DNA from 2 places in the Methylobacterium sp. HJ2 genome. Region 1 is predicted to be linked to the other one. Evidence: riboswitches for the same ligand, from Rfam matches in the RefSeq annotation. Region 1 holds a riboswitch; the other holds the start of a gene.
The links. A riboswitch is a leader RNA that binds a small molecule or an ion and turns the genes downstream of it on or off. The one in region 1 is predicted to bind thiamine pyrophosphate.
Positions count from the first base shown of each region.

Region 2: it holds a riboswitch for thiamine pyrophosphate, as region 1 does, so the genes downstream of both, thiO (glycine oxidase ThiO) here and thiC (phosphomethylpyrimidine synthase ThiC) in region 1, are expected to answer to the same signal.

Region 1 is NZ_JBWJYM010000007.1:124,838-133,581, reverse strand. It holds gene ACS5RC_RS17720 (LpxL/LpxP family acyltransferase) at 250-1,149, shown strand; gene ACS5RC_RS17715 (HlyD family secretion protein) at 1,146-2,495, shown strand; gene ACS5RC_RS17710 (peptidase domain-containing ABC transporter) at 2,495-4,615, shown strand; gene ACS5RC_RS17705 (hypothetical protein) at 4,735-4,893, shown strand; gene ACS5RC_RS17700 (flagellar protein FlaG) at 4,896-5,288, opposite strand; gene thiC (phosphomethylpyrimidine synthase ThiC) at 5,497-7,386, opposite strand; TPP riboswitch at 7,459-7,569, opposite strand; gene ACS5RC_RS17690 (HNH endonuclease family protein) at 7,722-8,099, shown strand; gene ACS5RC_RS17685 (acyltransferase family protein) at 8,240-8,744, shown strand, end outside.
Region 2 is NZ_JBWJYM010000011.1:85,303-94,046, forward strand. It holds gene ACS5RC_RS22875 (proteasome-type protease) at 73-822, shown strand; gene ACS5RC_RS22880 (thiamine phosphate synthase) at 824-1,447, opposite strand; gene thiG (thiazole synthase) at 1,453-2,253, opposite strand; gene thiS (sulfur carrier protein ThiS) at 2,256-2,468, opposite strand; gene thiO (glycine oxidase ThiO) at 2,465-3,670, opposite strand; TPP riboswitch at 3,827-3,956, opposite strand; gene ACS5RC_RS22900 (retropepsin-like aspartic protease family protein) at 4,140-4,649, shown strand; gene ACS5RC_RS22905 (RNA methyltransferase) at 4,652-5,395, opposite strand; gene ACS5RC_RS22910 (EVE domain-containing protein) at 5,565-5,981, shown strand; gene ACS5RC_RS22915 (MSMEG_0569 family flavin-dependent oxidoreductase) at 6,021-7,328, opposite strand; gene ACS5RC_RS22920 (MSMEG_0570 family nitrogen starvation response protein) at 7,360-7,641, opposite strand; gene ACS5RC_RS22925 (aminotransferase-like domain-containing protein) at 7,990-8,744, shown strand, end outside.

The DNA.
Region 1 (8,744 bases):
GAAGACCGTTTCCGGTGGCACCTCCTGCGCCCCGCCCTGCCCCCCGCCGGCCCCGGCCTGCAAGCCGGCCTGCAGCAGCAGCTGCTCGTAATCCGTTCCGCGGGCGGATCGGGACAGTCGGCGCCCGGCCTGTCCCGGATCGTCCTTCGCCGGACGTGGGACGTCGCTCGGGGTTTCGGGCGACGTTTCCATGTGTGGAGCCCGGTTTCTGCCGCCGCCGCGGCCCCGAACAGGCAGTTCCGACCGACGATGATCGAAGCGACGCCCCTGCAGACCTTCGTGGCCGGCCTGCCGATCGGGTTGCGCCGCCGCGCCCTGCGCGCCGCCTGGCAATGGCGGCGGATGACCCGCCGCCTCGCCTCGCACGGCTTCGGTCCCGTCCTGCGCGACACCTTGCGGCTCTCCCGCGCCGAGGCGGACCGGCTCGACGCCGAGGCGGTGTTCTCCGACGATCTCTACCAGCTGGAATGGTTGTCGCTGCTCAATCGATCGCAGGCCAGCATCAAGGCCGATTGGCAGCGGATCGCGTTCCCGGATCGCGCGGCGCTCGAGCGGGTGGCCGCGAGCGGCAAGCCGGTGATCCTCGCCCCGATCCACATGGGCTGCTTCGCGCTCGCCTTCGCGCGGCTGATCCACGACGTCTTCCCCGACCGCAAGATGCTGATCCTGCGCGCCCGCGAGGATCGCGAGATCGAGACCCGGGTGATGCGGCGCATCTCCGAGATCGGGATCGACATGCGGTTCCTGAACGTACGCGACAAGCAGGATTACATCGATGCGGTGCGCTTCGCGCGGACCGGCAGCGTGATCGTCACCTTCGTCGATCTGCCGGGCAGCTACGGCGGCGCCGTCGACGCGACGCTGTTCGGCCGCCCGGTCCGGCTCGCCATGGGGATCGACAGCCTCGCCCGGCTCACCGAGGCCACCGTCGTGCCGCTCGCCATCACCTCCGGCGTAGGCGGCGACACGATCCGGGTCGGCCGGCCCTTCGAGGTCGCCGAGAGCGGCCCGGAGACCCGGCGCCGGGTCACCGACCTCGTCTGCCGCCACATCGAGCAATCGGTGCTCGCCGCGCCGGCGCAGTGGTTCATGTGGCCGCGCCTCGACGAATTCCTGACCGTCCGGCCCGGGGGAGGGCATCCCGCATGAGCTCGAGCGCCGCCCCGACCGAGGCCCGCCACGACGCCCCGGAGCCGGATCCCGCCCCGGGCGAGGCCGCCGACGCCGCGGCCGATCCCGGCGACGCGTCCCAAGCGACCCGGATCGCGGCGCCACGCATCCTCCAGACCATCGATCTGCGCCAGGACCGGACCTCGGCCTTCGCCACCCTGCTCGTCGCCGCGGTGGTCGTCGCGGTCGCGGGCGGCCTCTGGTTCGGGCATTTCGCGCAGACCGAGAGCGTGCGCGGCACGGTGGCGGCGACCGGCGGATTCGCCAGGCTCGACGCTCCGCGGGCGGGCGTGGTCAGCCGCATCTTCGTCAAGCAGGGCGACGCCGTCCAGGCGGGCCAAGCGATCTACGCCCTGCGGATGGGCACCGCCACGGTCGGGGGCGAATCGGCCGTCGACGCCGAGATCCGCAACCTGCAGCTGACCCGCAAGGGCCTCGTCGAGGAGGTCGAGCGCGCCAAGGCCTTCATTGCCCGCGCCCGGACCCAGCAGGAGAAGATCACCGCCGACCAGGAGGTCTTCTACGCGGGCCTCGCCGAGCAGGCCAAGCGCCAGATGGCGGCCGTGGAGAAGACCCGCGCCGTGGTGCGGCGGATCTCGGCCTACGTGCAGAGCGGCTACGCCACCCGCGACCTGCTCGAATCCCACGAGCGGACGAGCTTCGAGTACGAGCGCCAGCTCTCGGAGCTGCGCCTCAAGCGCCTGGAATATCAGCGCCAGGACGCGGAGCGGCGGCGGGAATTCGACCTCCTGGTCGCCACCAAGCTCTCCCAGCAGGCGACCGCGCAGAACCAGATCGAGGCGACCGACAGCCGCCTCGCCATGCTGAAGACGGAAGCGGCGATCGACGTCCAGGCCCAGAATCCCGGCACCGTGCTGGCGCTCGCCGCCCAGGTCGGCGATTCGGTGAAGGCCGGGCAGTTCGTGGCCGCGACCGGCGACCCGAACGCCGCGCCGCTCATCGTCATCGACGCGCCGGCCCGCGCGGTGGGCCTCGCCAAGGTCGGGCAGCGGGTCATCATCAAGTACGACGCGTTCCCGTTCAAGACCTTCGGCATCCAGCACGGAACGATCACCTACATCTCGGCGGCGGCCGTGCGCGCGCCCGCGGGCGACGACAAGCCCGATCTCGGGCTCGATCCGCGACCCGTGGATCGCCAATCCGCCTACCGCATCGAGATCCGCCCGGATCGCAGCGACGTCGAGGCCTACGGCGAGCGCATCCCGATCAAGATCGGCTCGACCCTGTCGGCCGACATCGTGATCGAGCGGCGCCGCTTCCTGGACTGGGTGCTCGATCCGATCCGTGCGCTGAGGGGACGCTGATGTTCGGGGCCGGTCCGCGGCGCAGGCGCAAGATCCGCTCGGTCGTGCAGAGCGAGACCATGGAATGCGGTCTCGCCTGCCTGGCGATGGTCGCCAACGCGCACCGGCACGACATCGACCTGCCCTATCTGCGCGCGCTGTTCCCGCCCTCGCAGCGCGGGATGACCTTCGCCGACATCGTCGAGGTGGCCGAGCAGGTCGGACTCGACGCGCAGGGGCTGGCGATCGCCAATGTCGGCGAATTGCATACGATTACCTGCCCGGCCATCCTGCACTGGAACGGCAACCACTTCGTCGTGCTCGAGACGGTGGTGCGCGGCGTCTTCCACATCCACGATCCGGCCTTCGGCCCGCGTGCCTACGCGCAGGAGGACGTGGAGCGGCATTTCAGCGGCGTCGCCCTCGAATTCGAGCGCCGCGTCGATTTCCAGGCGATCCGGACGGCGCGCAAATCCCTGTTCTGGGCGGTGTTCCGCTCGTGCCGGGGCATCGAGGGCACGCTGGCGCGGATCACCGTCCTGTCGCTCGGCGCGACCCTGTTCGCCCTCGGCACGCCGATCTTCCTGCAGACCGCGATCGACACGGTGATCCCGCAATACGACCTCGACCTGCTGACGGTCGTGGTCGTCGGGCTCGCCCTGTTCAGCGCCTTCGAGGCGGTGTCGCGCTGGCTGCGCGACGTGATCGCGCTGCGCGCCGCGACCATGTTCGAGATCCATTTCACCCGCAACATCGTCAGCCACGCCTTCCGGCTGCCGATCGGCTTCTTCGAGGCCCGCCATCCGGGCGACTTCGTCACGCGGCTGAGTTCGGTCGACCAGATCAAGACCTTCCTGGTCAACGGCTTCATCTCGTCGATCGCGGACGGGGCCATGTCCGTCGTCCTCGTCGGGATGATGTACTACTACTCGCCCACCATGGCCGCCGCCTCGCTGGCGACGCTGGTGGCGGCGATCCTCGTCCGCTTCGCCACCTATCCGGGCATCGCGCGCAGCACCGCCCTGTCCCTGGAGGCGCGCTCCGAGGAGCAGGCCCGCCTGCTCGACGGGCTGGCGCAGATCTCCGCGCTGAAGGTCAGCAACACCACGAGCTTCTTCTCTCTCAAGTGGCTCGAGACATTCACACGCTTCGCCAACTACGGCTACCGGTCTAAGAAGCTTTCCATCGACGCGGACCTGTTCCTGCACTTAATCTTCATGCTCGGCACGGTGACGACGCTCTACATGGGCGTCACCGACGTGATGAAGAGCACGCTCTCCGTCGGCGTGCTCTACGCCTTCTTCGCCCTGCGCGGTTCGTTCTTCAACAGCATGAACACGCTCATCATGAGCCTGCTGCAGCTCTCGGTGATGCGGGTGCATTTCGGCCGCCTCGACGACGTGCTCGACGAGGATCCCGAGCCGCAGAGCGCGGGCGTCGGCATCGAGCGGGTGATCCGCCGGACGGTCGCCCTCGAGGACGTGGCGATCCGGTTCGACCGGTCGGCGCGCCCTCTCGTGGAGCATGTCCGCCTCACCATCCGGGTCGACCGCGCCGAGACGATCGCGATCGTGGGGCCGTCGGGCTGCGGCAAGTCCTCGCTGCTCAAGATCCTGGCGAGCCTGAACGGGCGCGCGGCGGGCGCCATGCTCGTCGACGGCCGCCCGATCGAGGAATTCGGCATCCACGAGTACCGCGCCAATATCGGCTGCGTCTTCGCGGACGACCGGGTGCTCGCGGGCACGGTGCTCGACAACCTGTCCCTGTTCTCGCCCGACATCACGCAGAGGCAGATCGAATCGGCGCTCGTGACGGTCGGCCTGCTCGACGCGATCCGGGACCTGCCTCAGGGCTTCGCGACCCAGCTCTCGGACGAGAGCCCGCTGCTCTCCACCGGCCAGCGCCGCCGGCTGCTGCTCGCCCGCGCGCTCTGCCGCAAGCCCCGACTGCTGCTTCTGGACGAGATCACCGCCAATCTCGATCCCGCCTCCGAGCAGGCGCTGATCCGCGCGCTCATGGAGATCCCGGTCGCCAAGGTCTTCGTCACCCACAGCGCGCACCTGCTGCCCTTCGCGGACCGGGTGCTGGAGGTGAATCACGGCGCGCTGGTCGACGTCACGGCGACCCGGCGCGCCGCCTGACGCGCCCTCGGGCGCGCCTCGGGTCGGCACGGGTGCGGGAATCCCACACCGGGCCGCGAACGTGACACACGGTTAACACCTTCCTGGCTAGGATCGCCCCGTCAGACCCGGAGCCGTCCATGACCATGCTGCTCGTCGCGCTGCTCGCCCCGCTCCTCGCCGCCATCTTCCTCGCCAAGGGACGTCCCGGCCCGGCCCTCGGCTGCCTCTGCCTGATGGGCCTCGGCGTGATGATCGCCTGCGCGAGCGTCGTCGGCCTCGTCCGCCAGCGCGCCTGATCTCACGCGCTGAGGTCGAGGGCGACCGCCGTCTCCTTGCCGCGGCCGGCTTCCGTCTTGCGGGTCGCCTCCACCTCCGCGTAGGCCCGCGCCTTCAGGACGGTGGCGGTCGGCAATTGCACGACGATGTCGCCCGAGGTCGGATCGATCACCTGATAGACGAGATCCTTGGTGCTCGCGTCGCGCACGAATTGCGTCCGGTAATCGGACTCGTTCGGGACCGCGGGGGAGGGAGCGTCCGCCGGCGCGCGGATGTCGAGCGTCACCGCGGGCTCGAGCGGCGTCGGGCTCCGCTCCGTCGGCGCGATCGGGGCAGGCGGTGCCGCGGGCTGGACCGGGGGGACGACGGGAAGTGCCGGCCTCTCGGCGGCTTGCACGCTGCCGATCTCGTTCATGTGTTGGGCCTCCGGATGGGAACCACGATCCCATCAGGCGCCGCAGCGGTAACCCGTCCGTTAACGGCGCACTCACGATCCGAGAAGGCCTCAACACCGGGTTAACGCAGCGCTGAAAATCCCGGCGATGTGGGCCGCCCGAAACGCGACGGGGGCGGGATTCCGACCGGACCCCGCCCCCGTGCCGTTCGGATCGGCGTGTCGGCGCCTACTCGGCGGCGTCGACGTAGAGCTTGCCGCCCTCCGCCAGGAACTCCTCGGACTTCGCCTTCATGCCGGCCTCGCGCTCGGCCGTGGACATGACGGGCGCGGTGTGGATGACCTCGCCCGCCGCCTCCATCGCCAGCACCTCGGCGCGCAGGTCCTGCGTGATCTTCATCGAGCAGAATTTCGGTCCGCACATCGAGCAGAAATGCGCGACCTTGTGGGCGTCCTTCGGCAGGGTCTCGTCGTGGTAGGCGCGCGCCGTGTCGGGGTCGAGGCTCAGGTTGAACTGGTCCTCCCAGCGGAAGTCGAAGCGCGCGCGGGACAGCGCGTCGTCGCGCAGCTGCGCGGCCGGGTGGCCCTTGGCGAGGTCGGCGGCGTGGGCGGCGATCTTGTAGGTGATCACGCCGGTCTTCACGTCGTCGCGGTTGGGGAGCCCGAGATGCTCCTTCGGGGTGACGTAGCAGAGCATGGCGGTGCCGAACCAGCCGATCATGGCGGCGCCGATGCCCGAGGTGATGTGGTCGTAGCCGGGCGCGATGTCGGTGGTCAGCGGGCCGAGTGTGTAGAACGGCGCCTCGCCGCACTCGCGCAGCTGCTTCTCCATGTTGACCTTGATCTTGTGCATCGGCACGTGGCCGGGGCCCTCGATCATCACCTGGCAGCCCTTGTCCCAGGCGACCTTGGTGAGCTCGCCCAGCGTCTCCAGCTCGGCGAATTGCGCGGCGTCGTTGGCATCGGCGATCGAGCCGGGCCGCAGGCCGTCGCCCAGCGAGAACGAGACGTCGTAGGCGCGGCAGATGTCGCAGATCTCGTCGAAGCGCTCGTAGAGGAACGACTCGCGGTGCCCGGCGAGGCACCAGCGCGCCATGATCGAGCCGCCGCGCGAGACGATGCCGGTGACGCGCCGCGCGGTGAGCGGCACGTGGGCGAGGCGCACGCCCGCATGGATGGTGAAGTAGTCGATGCCCTGCTCGGCCTGCTCGATGAGGGTGTCCTTGAAGACCTCCCAGTCGAGCTTGAGCGGATCGCCGCCGACCTTCTCCAGCGCCTGGTAGATCGGCACCGTGCCGATCGGGACCGGCGAGTTGCGGATGATCCACGAGCGGATGTTGTGTATGTTGCGGCCGGTGGAGAGGTCCATCACCGTGTCGGCGCCCCAGCGGATCGACCAGACCAGCTTCTCGACCTCTTCCGCCGCCGAGGAGGTCACCGCCGAGTTGCCGATATTGGCGTTGATCTTGACCAGGAAGTTCCGGCCGATCGCCATCGGCTCCAATTCGGTGTGGTTGATGTTGGCCGGGATGATGGCCCGGCCGCGGGCCACCTCGTCGCGCACGAATTCCGGGGTGATGAAGGCCGGCACCGCGGCGCCGTAGCTCTCGCCGTCGGCGAGCGCGGCCTCGGCCCGCTCCAGCATCTGCTCGCGGCAGAGGTTCTCGCGGTGGGCGACGTAGATCATCTCCTCGGTGACGATCCCCGCGCGGGCGAATTCGTACTGCGTCACCATCTGGCCGGGAGCGGCCTTGCGGATCAGGCGCTCGGCGGGGCAGGGGGCGACGAGCTTGTCGGCGGCCGCGAAGCCGTTGTCCTCGGGCTTGACCGCGCGGGGCTCGACCGTGGCGTAGCCGCGGGACGCGATCCAGGGCTCGCGCACGGCGTTGAGGCCCTTGGCGAGGTCGATGCGGGCGTCCGTCTCGGTATAGGGGCCCGACGGATCGTAGACCCGCACCGGGGCCTCCTTGGGATCCGTCAGCACGATCTCGCGGAACGGCACCCGGATGTCGGCCCGACCGGGGACCTCGGCGTAGAGCTTGTGCGAGCCGTTGATCGGCCCGGTGGTGACGCTCTCTGGGCTACCCTTGACGTCTTTGGTCAGGACGGGTGCGTTCATCGTGGATCTCTCCCTGTGGCGGAGCGATCCGAACCCCTGACGAAAGGCCGATGAGAGCCGGCCCCATATCCCGAGGCCGCAGGTTCCCGTCCCTCCGCCGGTATGAGCCGGATCAGGTTCAAGGGTCAGGACCTGCAGGCCCAATCTCAGCCCCCTCGTGACGGGGCTCCCCTCGGAACGGCCAGAGCCTCGACACTTTGGGCCGCCTTGTCAATCGCGCCCGCATCCGCGCCCGAGACGGAAGGCGCGCCCCGTGTCGGCATGTCGCCGCGCCGCGCGGTCCTCGCGGGCGGGGCGCAGACCTATATCCGGCGGCGACCACGGGAGGGATCCGGTTGGGACGGCGGGACCGCATCTGGCGCGACGACGACCCCGAGACGCACGGGCCGCGGGCAGCGGCGCCCGTGATCTGTCCGCTCTGCGCGCGCCCGATCCCGCCCCGCGCCCGCTCCAGCCTGCATCACCTGACGCCCAAGCTGAAGGGCGGCACCCATCGCGGCACCGTGCGGCTGCACCAGATCTGCCACTCGGCGATCCACGCCCGCTACAGCGAGGCCGAGATCGCCCGCCGCCTCGCCGACGTCGAGGCCCTGCGCGCCGACCCGGAGATCGCGCGCTTCCTCGCCTGGGTGCGGACGAAGCCCGACGATTTCCACGCGGCCACCCGGATGACCCGCGACCGGCGCGGAGCGCGGCGCGACCGGTTCTCGTGAGCCCGCCGCCCTCGGCCCGCACGGGGCCGCGGGACGGCGTTTACCGCGCGTTCGCCATGCCGCGCGGAAGCCCGAGCCGCCGGGGCCTCCTTTAACGGGATGCGCCGAGATTCCCGCCCTGCATGAGGGAGCGGACGGTCATGGCGGGCGGAACGGCGGCGACACCGGAGGCGGATCTGCGGCTCGCCTGGGTCGATGTCGCCAAGGGCATCTGCATCCTTCTCGTGGTCATGATGCACGCCACCCTCGGCACCGGCGAGGCGATGGGCGGCGAGGGCTTCCTCCACACCGTGGTGGCCTTCGCCAAGCCCTTCCGCATCCCGGACTTCTTCCTGCTCTCGGGCCTGTTCGTCGGCCGGGTGATCGACCGCGACTGGCGCCTCTTCGCCGACCGGCGCGTGGTGCACTTCGCCTATTTCTACGGGCTCTGGGTGCTGATCCAGTCGCTCGCCAAGTACGGTGCCATCGTGGGCGACGGCGGGGCGCCGGCCTTCCTCGCCCATCTCGCCGGCACCCTGGTCGAGCCCTACTCGACCCTGTGGTTCATCTACCTGCTCGCCGTGTTCTCCGTGGTCACGAAGCTGCTGCGGCGCCTCCCGGCCCCGCTCCTCCTCGGCGGCGCCGCGCTCCTGCAGACGCTGCCCG
Region 2 (8,744 bases), on a different contig from region 1:
TGACATCAGGTCATCCGGGCCCATCCCGTCCCAGACACCCGCCAACGGCAGGCGGGCGAGAGCCGAGTTCCCATGACCTACTGCGTCGGCGTCCTCGTCGAGGACGGGCTCGTGATGGTGGCCGATACCCGCACCAATGCGGGCCTCGACGACATCTCGACCTACCGCAAGCTGCACCATTTCAGCGTGCCGGGCGAGCGCGTGATGATGCTTGCCTCGGCGGGCAACCTCTCGGTGACCCAATCGGTGCTGAGCCTGCTCTCGGAGGGCGTACCGGGCGAGGACGGCGAGCCGGCGATGCGCCTCGTCGAGACCGGGACGATGTTCCAGGCGGCGCAGCTCGTCGGCCGGGCGATCCGCCGGGTGCGCGCCATCGAGAAGGCGGGCTTCGAGGCGGCCAACCTCCGCTTCTCGATCTCGCTGCTGTTCGGCGGCCAGATCGGCACCGAGCCGATGCGGCTGTACCTGATCTACTCGGCCGGCAATTTCATCGAGTGCAGCACCGACGCGCCCTTCCTGCAGATCGGCGAGCACAAATACGGCAAGCCGATCCTCGACCGCGCGGTGAAGTTCGAGACCGACCTCTACGACGCCCTGAAGGTCAGCCTCGTCTCGATGGATTCGACCATGCGCTCGAATCTCGGCGTCGGCCTGCCGATCGACATCGCGCTCGCCCGCCGCGGCGCCCTCGACCTCGAGGTGAACCACCGGATCGAGGCGGGCGAGGGCTATTTCCACGACCTGCGCGAGCGCTGGTCGGCGGCGCTCCGGGCCGCGCACCGGGCGATCCCCCGGCCGCCCTACGGACCGGCGGCGCCGTAGCTCAGGCGCCCCACGCTGCGAGGCAGAGGCGGATCGCAGCGGCCGGATCCTGCGCCCGCATCGGCAGCCCCATGATCGCGGCGCCCGCGGCCCCCATGGCGCGGCAGGCGGCGAGTTCGGCGGGGCCGATCCCGCCGAGGGCGAGGACGGGCAGACCGTGGCGGGCCGCGCGCGCCAGCGCCTCCGGCCCGAGGGCGGGGCCGTAGCCCGGCTTGCTCGCGCTCGGACAGATCGGGCTCAAGGTCGCGTAATCGGCCCCGGCCCGGGCCGCCGCCGCGACCTCCGCCTCCGTATGGGCCGAGACCCCGACCAATCCGTCGCGCGTACGCGCCGCCGCGATCGCCTCGGGCCCGCTGCCGCCCCCGAGATGCACCCCGTCCGCACCGAGCGCGGCGGCGAGATCCGGGTTCCCGCCGACCACCATCCGGCCGCCCGCGTCGCGGATCAGCCGCAGCAGCGCGCTGCCGAGGCACAGGCGCTCGTCCGGTGCGAGGTCCCGGTCGCGGAACCAGAACCAGCGGGCGCCGCCGTCGAGACAGGCCGCGACGGTCTCGGCGAGGGGGCGGGTCGAGCCGTGCCGGTCGGTGACGACGAGGAGCGGCGCCGGCAGGTCACAAGCCGGCACGCCCGTCAGGAGCCCACGAGGCCGAGTTGCGGACTCGACGGCTCGGCCCGGCCGCGCCGGGGGATGCGCCCGGCCCGGTAGGCGTCGCGGCCCGCCTCGACGGCGCGGCGCATGGCGCGGGCCATCCGCACCGGATCGTCGGCCTTGGCCACAGCGGTGTTGATGAGGCAGGCGTCGGCGCCGAGCTCCATCGCGATCACCGCGTCGGAGGCCGTGCCGATGCCCGCATCGACGATCACCGGGACGCCGGCCCGGCGGCAGATCAGTTCGAGGTTGGCCGGGTTGGCCACCCCCATTCCGGAGCCGATCAGCGAGCCCATCGGCATCACCGCGGCGCAGCCGAGATCCTCCAGGCGGCGGCAGACGATGGGGTCGTCGTTGCAATAGGGCAGCACCGTGAAGCCGTCGTCCACGAGGTGGCGGCAGGCCTCGATCAGCTCGGCGACGTCCGGGTAGAGCGTCTCGCGGTCGCCGATCACCTCGACCTTGATCCAGTCGGTGCCGAGCGCCTCGCGGGCGAGCTCGGCCGTCATGATCGCGTCGCGCGCGGTCTCGCAGCCCGCGGTGTTGGGCAGGAAGCGGTGCCCTTTCAGGATCCGCACCGTGTCCGAGCCGTGGCCCTGGAGCGAGACGCGACGGATCGAGGCGGTGACCACCTCGGCCCCGCTCGCCTCCACCGCGTCGCGCATGACGGTCTGGCTCGGATAGCCCGCGGTGCCGATGAACAGGCGCGAGGCCAGCGGCACGCCCGCGATGACCAGCGCGTCCTCGCTGTCCCCGCGCGGCGGGGTGACGGTCTCGTTCATGCTCAGCCTCCCTGCATGGCGCGGACGATCTCGACGCGGTCGCCCTCGCGCACCGGCGTCTCCGCCCAGTCCCTGCGGCGCACCACGCGCCCGTTCAGCGCGATGGCGATGCCCTCCGGGCTCTCGATCCCGGTCTCCTCGGCCTCCGCCCGGAACAGGGCCTCGACGGTGTCGGCCTCGAGGCTGCGGGGCGTGCCGTTGATCAGACAATTCATGCGGAGGCCCTCGCGGCGTCCGGCCGGCGGAACCGCCCCAGGGTGAAGGGGCGGGCGATCTCGGGCAGCGCGCCGGTCGTGAGCAGCGCCGCGACCGCGTCGGCGGTCACGGGCGCGAGCAGGTAGCCGTTGCGGTGGTGCCCGGTCGCCGCCACGAGGCCGGGGGCCAGGGTGTCGATGATCGGAGCGTCGTCGTCCGAGGTCGGGCGGTAGCCGCTCCAGACGGCCTCGACCTCCATCTCCTCGATGCCGGGCAGCACCCGGCGCGCGCCCTCGAGGAGGGCGTAGAGCCCGCCCGCGGTGACGCCGGGCCGGAAGCCGCAATCCTCCACGGTGGCGCCGACGATGAGGTGCCCGTCGCCCTTGGGCGCCATGTGGACCTGCTCGGTCCAGACCATGTGGCCGAGCGTCCCGGTCCGGCGCGTGGTGCGCAGGGCGAGGGATTGCCCCTTCAGCGGCCGCACCGGCAGGGCGAGGTGTTCGGGCAGCAGGCCGCTCTCGCCGCTCCACGCCCCGCTCGCCAGCACCACCGTGCCGGCCGCGAGCGTGCCGCGCGCGGTGTGCAGGCCGGCGACGCGGCCGGCGGTCCAGTCGAGTCCGGTCGCGGCGCAATCCTCCACCACGACGACGCCGGCCGCGCGGCAGGCGAGCGTCAGCGCCGCCATCACCCGGCGCGGGTCGACCTGATGGTCGAGGGGGCAGAGCACGCCCGCGGTGACGGAGGGGCGCAGGGTCGGCTCCCGCCGCCGCACCTCGGTGCCGGCCAGCCACTCGGCGGCGACGCCCGAGCGGCGCTGCAGATCGTAACGGAAGCGCAGGCGCTCGACCTCGTCGCGCCCGATGGCGAGCACCAGGGTGCCCTCGGTGCGGTAGTCGATGGCGATCCCGGAGGCGGCCTGCAGCGCGTCGCGGAACCCGGGCCAGCGGGCGAGGGAGTCGAGGGCGAGGGGCAGGAGCAGGTCCGAGCCCGGCTCGTGCTCGGCGGCGGGCGCCAGCATGCCGGTCGCCGCGAGGCTCGCCCCGGCGCCGATGCGCGCGCGCTCGACCACGACGACGCTGCGGCCAGCCTGCGCGAGGCGCCACGCGCTCGCGAGGCCGATCAGCCCGCCGCCGACGATCGCCACGTCGGCGCGGATCGGGAGATCCGTGCGGATCGGCAGATCCGTGCGGATCGGGAAATCCGTGCGGATCGAGGGATCCAGACGGATCCCCGGATCCGTGCCGGCGGCGTGTTCGTTCGGCGCCGGATCGCGCCGCTGTCCGATGGGTGAGGCGGGCCAGTCTGCCACGCACGATCTCCGCGTCTGCCCGCAGGGATCGGTGGCCTTCGCCTCGCTGCCGAAGCGTGTGGGTTCGTCGAGGAACCCGCGGTCCAATCCCTACGCCGGTATGAGCCGGATCAGGTTCGAAGGATTTCCGCGCCGCAGGCCCTCGTCGGGCGTGCCAGCGGTGTCTCAGCCCCTTGCCGGGGATCTCCCTGGAACAGGGGGAGATTTGGACCCGGATCGGCGTCGGGTCAATCCCCGGTGGATGAGGGAGGTCGCGGTCACCGGGCGTACACCGTGTCGGGCGAAAGCCCGGGCGCGGGGCGCGGGCGAAGCGGCCGGCGCAAGCCTTCGTTCACGCCGGCACGCGCCTGATTGCCGGCGTGGGGGCCGGCCGGAGGGCGCCGTGCGGACGATTGTGACGGTCGGCGTGATAGCGGTCGCCGCGGTGGGGGCGGTCCATCGCCTGCGCGACAGGGTCGCGGCGCCGCGCGCGCTCGCCGCCCCGGCGGTTCCCGCGCCCGCCGTCCCGGCGCCCGTCGGCCCGGTGGCGATCGCGCTCCAGGCGGACCGCGGCGGCCATTTCACGGCGCAGGCGGTGGTCGACGGCCGCTCCGTGCAGATGATGGTGGATACCGGCGCGACGCTCTGCGCCTTCGCCGAGGAGGATGCCGCGCGGATCGGGCTCCGGGTCGGCCCCGGCGATTTCACTCAGCGGATCATGACGGCGAACGGGCCGGCGCGCGTCGCGCCCGTGCGGATCGGCCTGCTCCGGATCGGCCCCGTCGCGGTGCGCGACGTCGAGGCGGTGGTGGTGCCCCGCGGGCTCCTCGGGGTGAACCTGCTCGGCATGTCCTTCCTGAAGCGGGTGCGCGACTTCAGCATCGCGGGCGGCAGCCTGACGCTCCGGGGCTGAGCCTATCCCTCTCGGCGGCGCGCCAGGGCGCGCAGGGTGCCCCGCAGGGTGCGGACGTCCTGCTCGGTCATCGCCATGCGGTGGAGCATGTCGCGCATGTTGCGCGCGATGATCTCGCGTTTCTCGGGCGGGTAGAACCCGGCCGCGCCGAGGGCCTCCTCCAGGCCGCCGAACAGGGAGAGCAGGGCCTCGCGGGTGGCGGGCGGCGACAGCATCTCGCCCGAGAAGGGCAGCCGGGCCCGGCCGCTCGCCCGGCGCCATTCGTAGGCCATCAGCAGCACGCCCTGTGCGAGGTTGAGCGACGGAAAGTCCGGCGAGACCGGGAAGGTGACGATGGCGTCGGCGTAGGAGACCTCGTCGTTGGTGAGCCCGACACGCTCGCGCCCGAACAGGATGCCGACGCGCTGCCCCGCGCGGGCCGCGACGTCCGCCATGGCCGCGTCCGGCCCCAGCACGCGCTTCATCTGGCCGCGCTCGCGCGCGGTGGTGGCCAGGACGTGGTTCAGGTCGGCGATCGCCGCGGGCACGCTGTCGTAGATCCGGGCGGCGTCGAGGACGTGGGTGGCGCCCGAGGCCGCCTCGCGCACGCCCTTCTTGGGCCAGCCGTTCTTCGGGTTGACGAGGCGCAGCTCCGACAGGCCGAAATTCGCCATGGCGCGGGCCGTCATGCCGATGTTCTCGGCCAGTTGCGGCTCGACGAGGATGATGGCCGGGGCGATTCCCGGCGGGATCTCAAGGGTGGTCATGGGGGCTTCGCGTCGGAACTCGCGCCTCCCTAGCTCCCAAAGCCGCCCGGGCGAAAGCCTTCCGCGGTGCACGGCCCGCCGGAAGGGGCTGCGCGGGTGCCGCCGCACGCTTACAGAGGCGCGTGCAGAGACGCGGACCGGGCGCAGGGCCGGGTGCGGGAAGGCGATCATGGCGCATTGGCTGTTCAAGTCCGAGCCCTCGACCTGGTCCTGGGACCAGCAGGTCGCCGCGGGCGAAGAGGGCACGCACTGGAACGGCGTGCGCAACCACCTCGCCAAGAAGCACCTGATGGCGATGCAGGTCGGTGAGGAGGGGCTGTTCTACCACTCGAACGAGGGCAAGGCGGTGGTCGGGATCGTGGCGGTGATCCGGCCCTATTATCCCGACCCCACCGACGAGACCGGCCGCTTCGGCATGGTCGACGTCCGGGCCGTCGCGGCGCTGCCCAAGCCCGTGACCCTGGACGCGATCAAGGCCGAGCCTGCGCTCGCCGGGATGGTGCTCGTCACCAATTCCCGCCTCTCGGTGCAGCCGGTGAGCGCGGCCGAATGGGCGCGGATCCGGGCGATGGGCGGCCTCGCCTGAGAGCGGGGTCGCGCCGCGACCCGGACGGACGCGGCCGGCTCAGCCCGCCAGCGTCAGCAGCGGCCGGCCCGCGACGGGGCTGCCCGCCGGGCCGCCGCGGGCGGCGAGCTGCTCGGCGATGGCCTGGGCGATATGGTCGGCATCCCGCCCGACCGCGCCGAACCGGCCCGAGCCCCAGCTGTGCAGCCAGGGCAGTCCGACGAAGTAGACGCCGCGCTCCAGGGTGATCCCGCGGCGATGCCGCGGCCGGCCCGCGCCGTCGAAGACGGAGGCGTCGAGCCAGCGGAAATCCGGCGTGAAGCCGATGCACCAGAGGATCGTGGCGATGCCCGATCCCGCGAGGTCGAGGCGCGTCACGGGCTCGCCCGGCTCCCAGACGGGGCGGTAGGGCTCCTGGGCCGGGGCGTCGATTCCGGCCTCGGCGATGTGGCGGTCGATCGCGGCGTTGATGCCGTTGTAGGTCCGGTCGGCCTGATCCAGGGAGCGCGCGAGGGAATCGCGGAAGCGGAGCTGCCCGGCGGTGTAATCCTCCAGCACGCCGTAGAGGTGCATGCCCTCCCGGGCGAAGCGGCGCAGGTCGATGTCGCGCCCGCCGTCGCGGCCCGTCACGTAGTGGTTGGTGTTGTCGCGGACGCCGTCGCGCAGGGGATGCTCGTCGACGCTCATGGCGTAGTAGCCCATGTCGGCGAGCCAGGCGACGACGTCGCGGCCGCGGTAGAACCGGGCGCAGCGCGGCGCGTCGCCCACCGCCAGATGGACCTCGCGGCCGGCGAGGTGGAGATCCTCGGCGATCTGCGCGCCCGACTGGCCCGAGCCCACCACCAGCACCGCGCCCGGCGGCAGCTGGTCCGGGTTGCGGTACCGGCTCGCCTCGATCTGGTGGATCTCCGGCGGCAGGCGCTCGGCCATGCGCGGGATGATCGGGGTGTGATAGCCGCCCGCCGCGGCGACCACCGCGTCCGCGGTCACGCTGCCCGCCGAGGTCTCGACCGTGAATCCCCCCTCCCCGCGCCGCGCCACCCGCGTGACCGCCACACCCTCGCGGATCGGCGGGTCGACCTTGGCGATGAAGGCTCTCAGATAGGCGACGATCTCATCCTTCCGCATGAACCCGTCGGGGTCCGGCCCGTCATAGGGGTGGCCGGGCAGGTCGCATTGCCAGTTCGGGGTGACGAGGCAGAAGCTGTCCCAGCGCTGCGTGCTCCAGACATGGGCCGCGGTGCGGGCCTCGAAGACGAGGTGGTCGATCCCGCGCCGCTTGAGATGGTAGCTCACGGACAGGCCGGCCTGCCCGCCGCCGACGACGACGACCGGGACGTGCGGGGCTGGCGGCGTGGTGGCGCTCATCGCGGGGCTCCTTGCTGGGCGGATCGGAGATTCAGGGCTCGAAGGCTTCGACCGTGACCCGGCCGCCCGGCTCCTGGCGGCCGGCGGCGCCCTCGATCCGCGCGAGCTGATCCAGCGCGGCCGAGCAGGCGAAGCCGTACTTCTCGCGCACCCGCTCGCTCGCGATGGTGAGCGCGGTGCGGGTGCGCCCGAGGAAATCGTCGAGGGCGTAGCTCTCCCCCGCCGCGAGGAAGTCCTTCACCACGAGCGAGGGCGAGTAGCAGGCCTCGCGGCGCCCATCGGGCCAGCGGACATGGAAGCGCATCTCGGGCATCGGGCTCGCTCCGGCTCGGCGCGGCCGCGACCCTCTCGGGCCGGGCCGCCACCGGTTCGGAATGGCAAGCGCTGTGCCAGGGCGCCTGCCGCGCGAATGTCGGCAATCGAGCGCCCTTGTATGCATACAATGTTGCGATCAAGCCGGTTCCTCGGAACCGGGGCCGAACCTGCCGCCGCATCGAAACGAGGCAGCTTTGACGGTATCGAATAAGCAGTTCCTGCGCTTTCACGCGCCAGAGATTGATCGTCTTGTATGGATCGTCCTGCGCCGTGCCGCGCAGAGCCATCCGGTACGACGATTGCAAGGCATACAATCGCGTATTGATCGGATCTTGCGGCGGGGCAGATGGCTGGCGTACGGATCGATGGCGGGCGGGCGTGGGAGGCGGGGGACCGGCCGGCCGCGCCGAGGGGCTGGGCGCCCGACCTCGAGCGTTGGGGCAAGCCCTATTACCTCGCGATCGCGGACGCGCTCGCCGAGGACATCCGGGCGGGGCGCCTGCTGCCCGGAACGCGGCTGCCGACGCAGCGGGCGCTGGCCGAGCGGCTCGACCTGAACTTCACCACCGTCTCCCGCGGCTACGTGGAGGCCCACAAGCGCGGCCTGATCGAGGGCCGGGTCGGCCAGGGCACCTTCGTGGTCGATCCGGCCCGGGCGGACCGGGCCGCCGAGCCGGCGCGGCGCGGGCCGGTGGACTTCACCATGAACCTGCCGCCCGAGCCCGACGACCCGGCGCTCCTCGCCAGGATGCAGGCCGGCTTCTCGGCGCTCGCCGGCAACCTGCCCAACCTGCTGCGCTACCAGGGCTTCGGCGGCACCGAGGCGGACAAGGAGGCGGCGACCCGCTGGCTCGCCGGGCGCGGCATCGCGGTGTCGGGCGAGCGCCTGCTGATCTGCCCCGGCGCCCACAGCGCGCTCGTGGGCGTGCTGAGCCAGGTGGCGCGGCCCGGCGACGCGATCTGCACCGAGCGGATCACCTATCCGGGCATCCGGGCGCTCGCAGCCCATCTCGGCCTGCGCCTCGTGGACCTGCCGATGGACCGGCACGGGGTCGATCCGGACGCCTTCGCGGCGGCCTGCACGCGGGTCGCCCCGAAGGC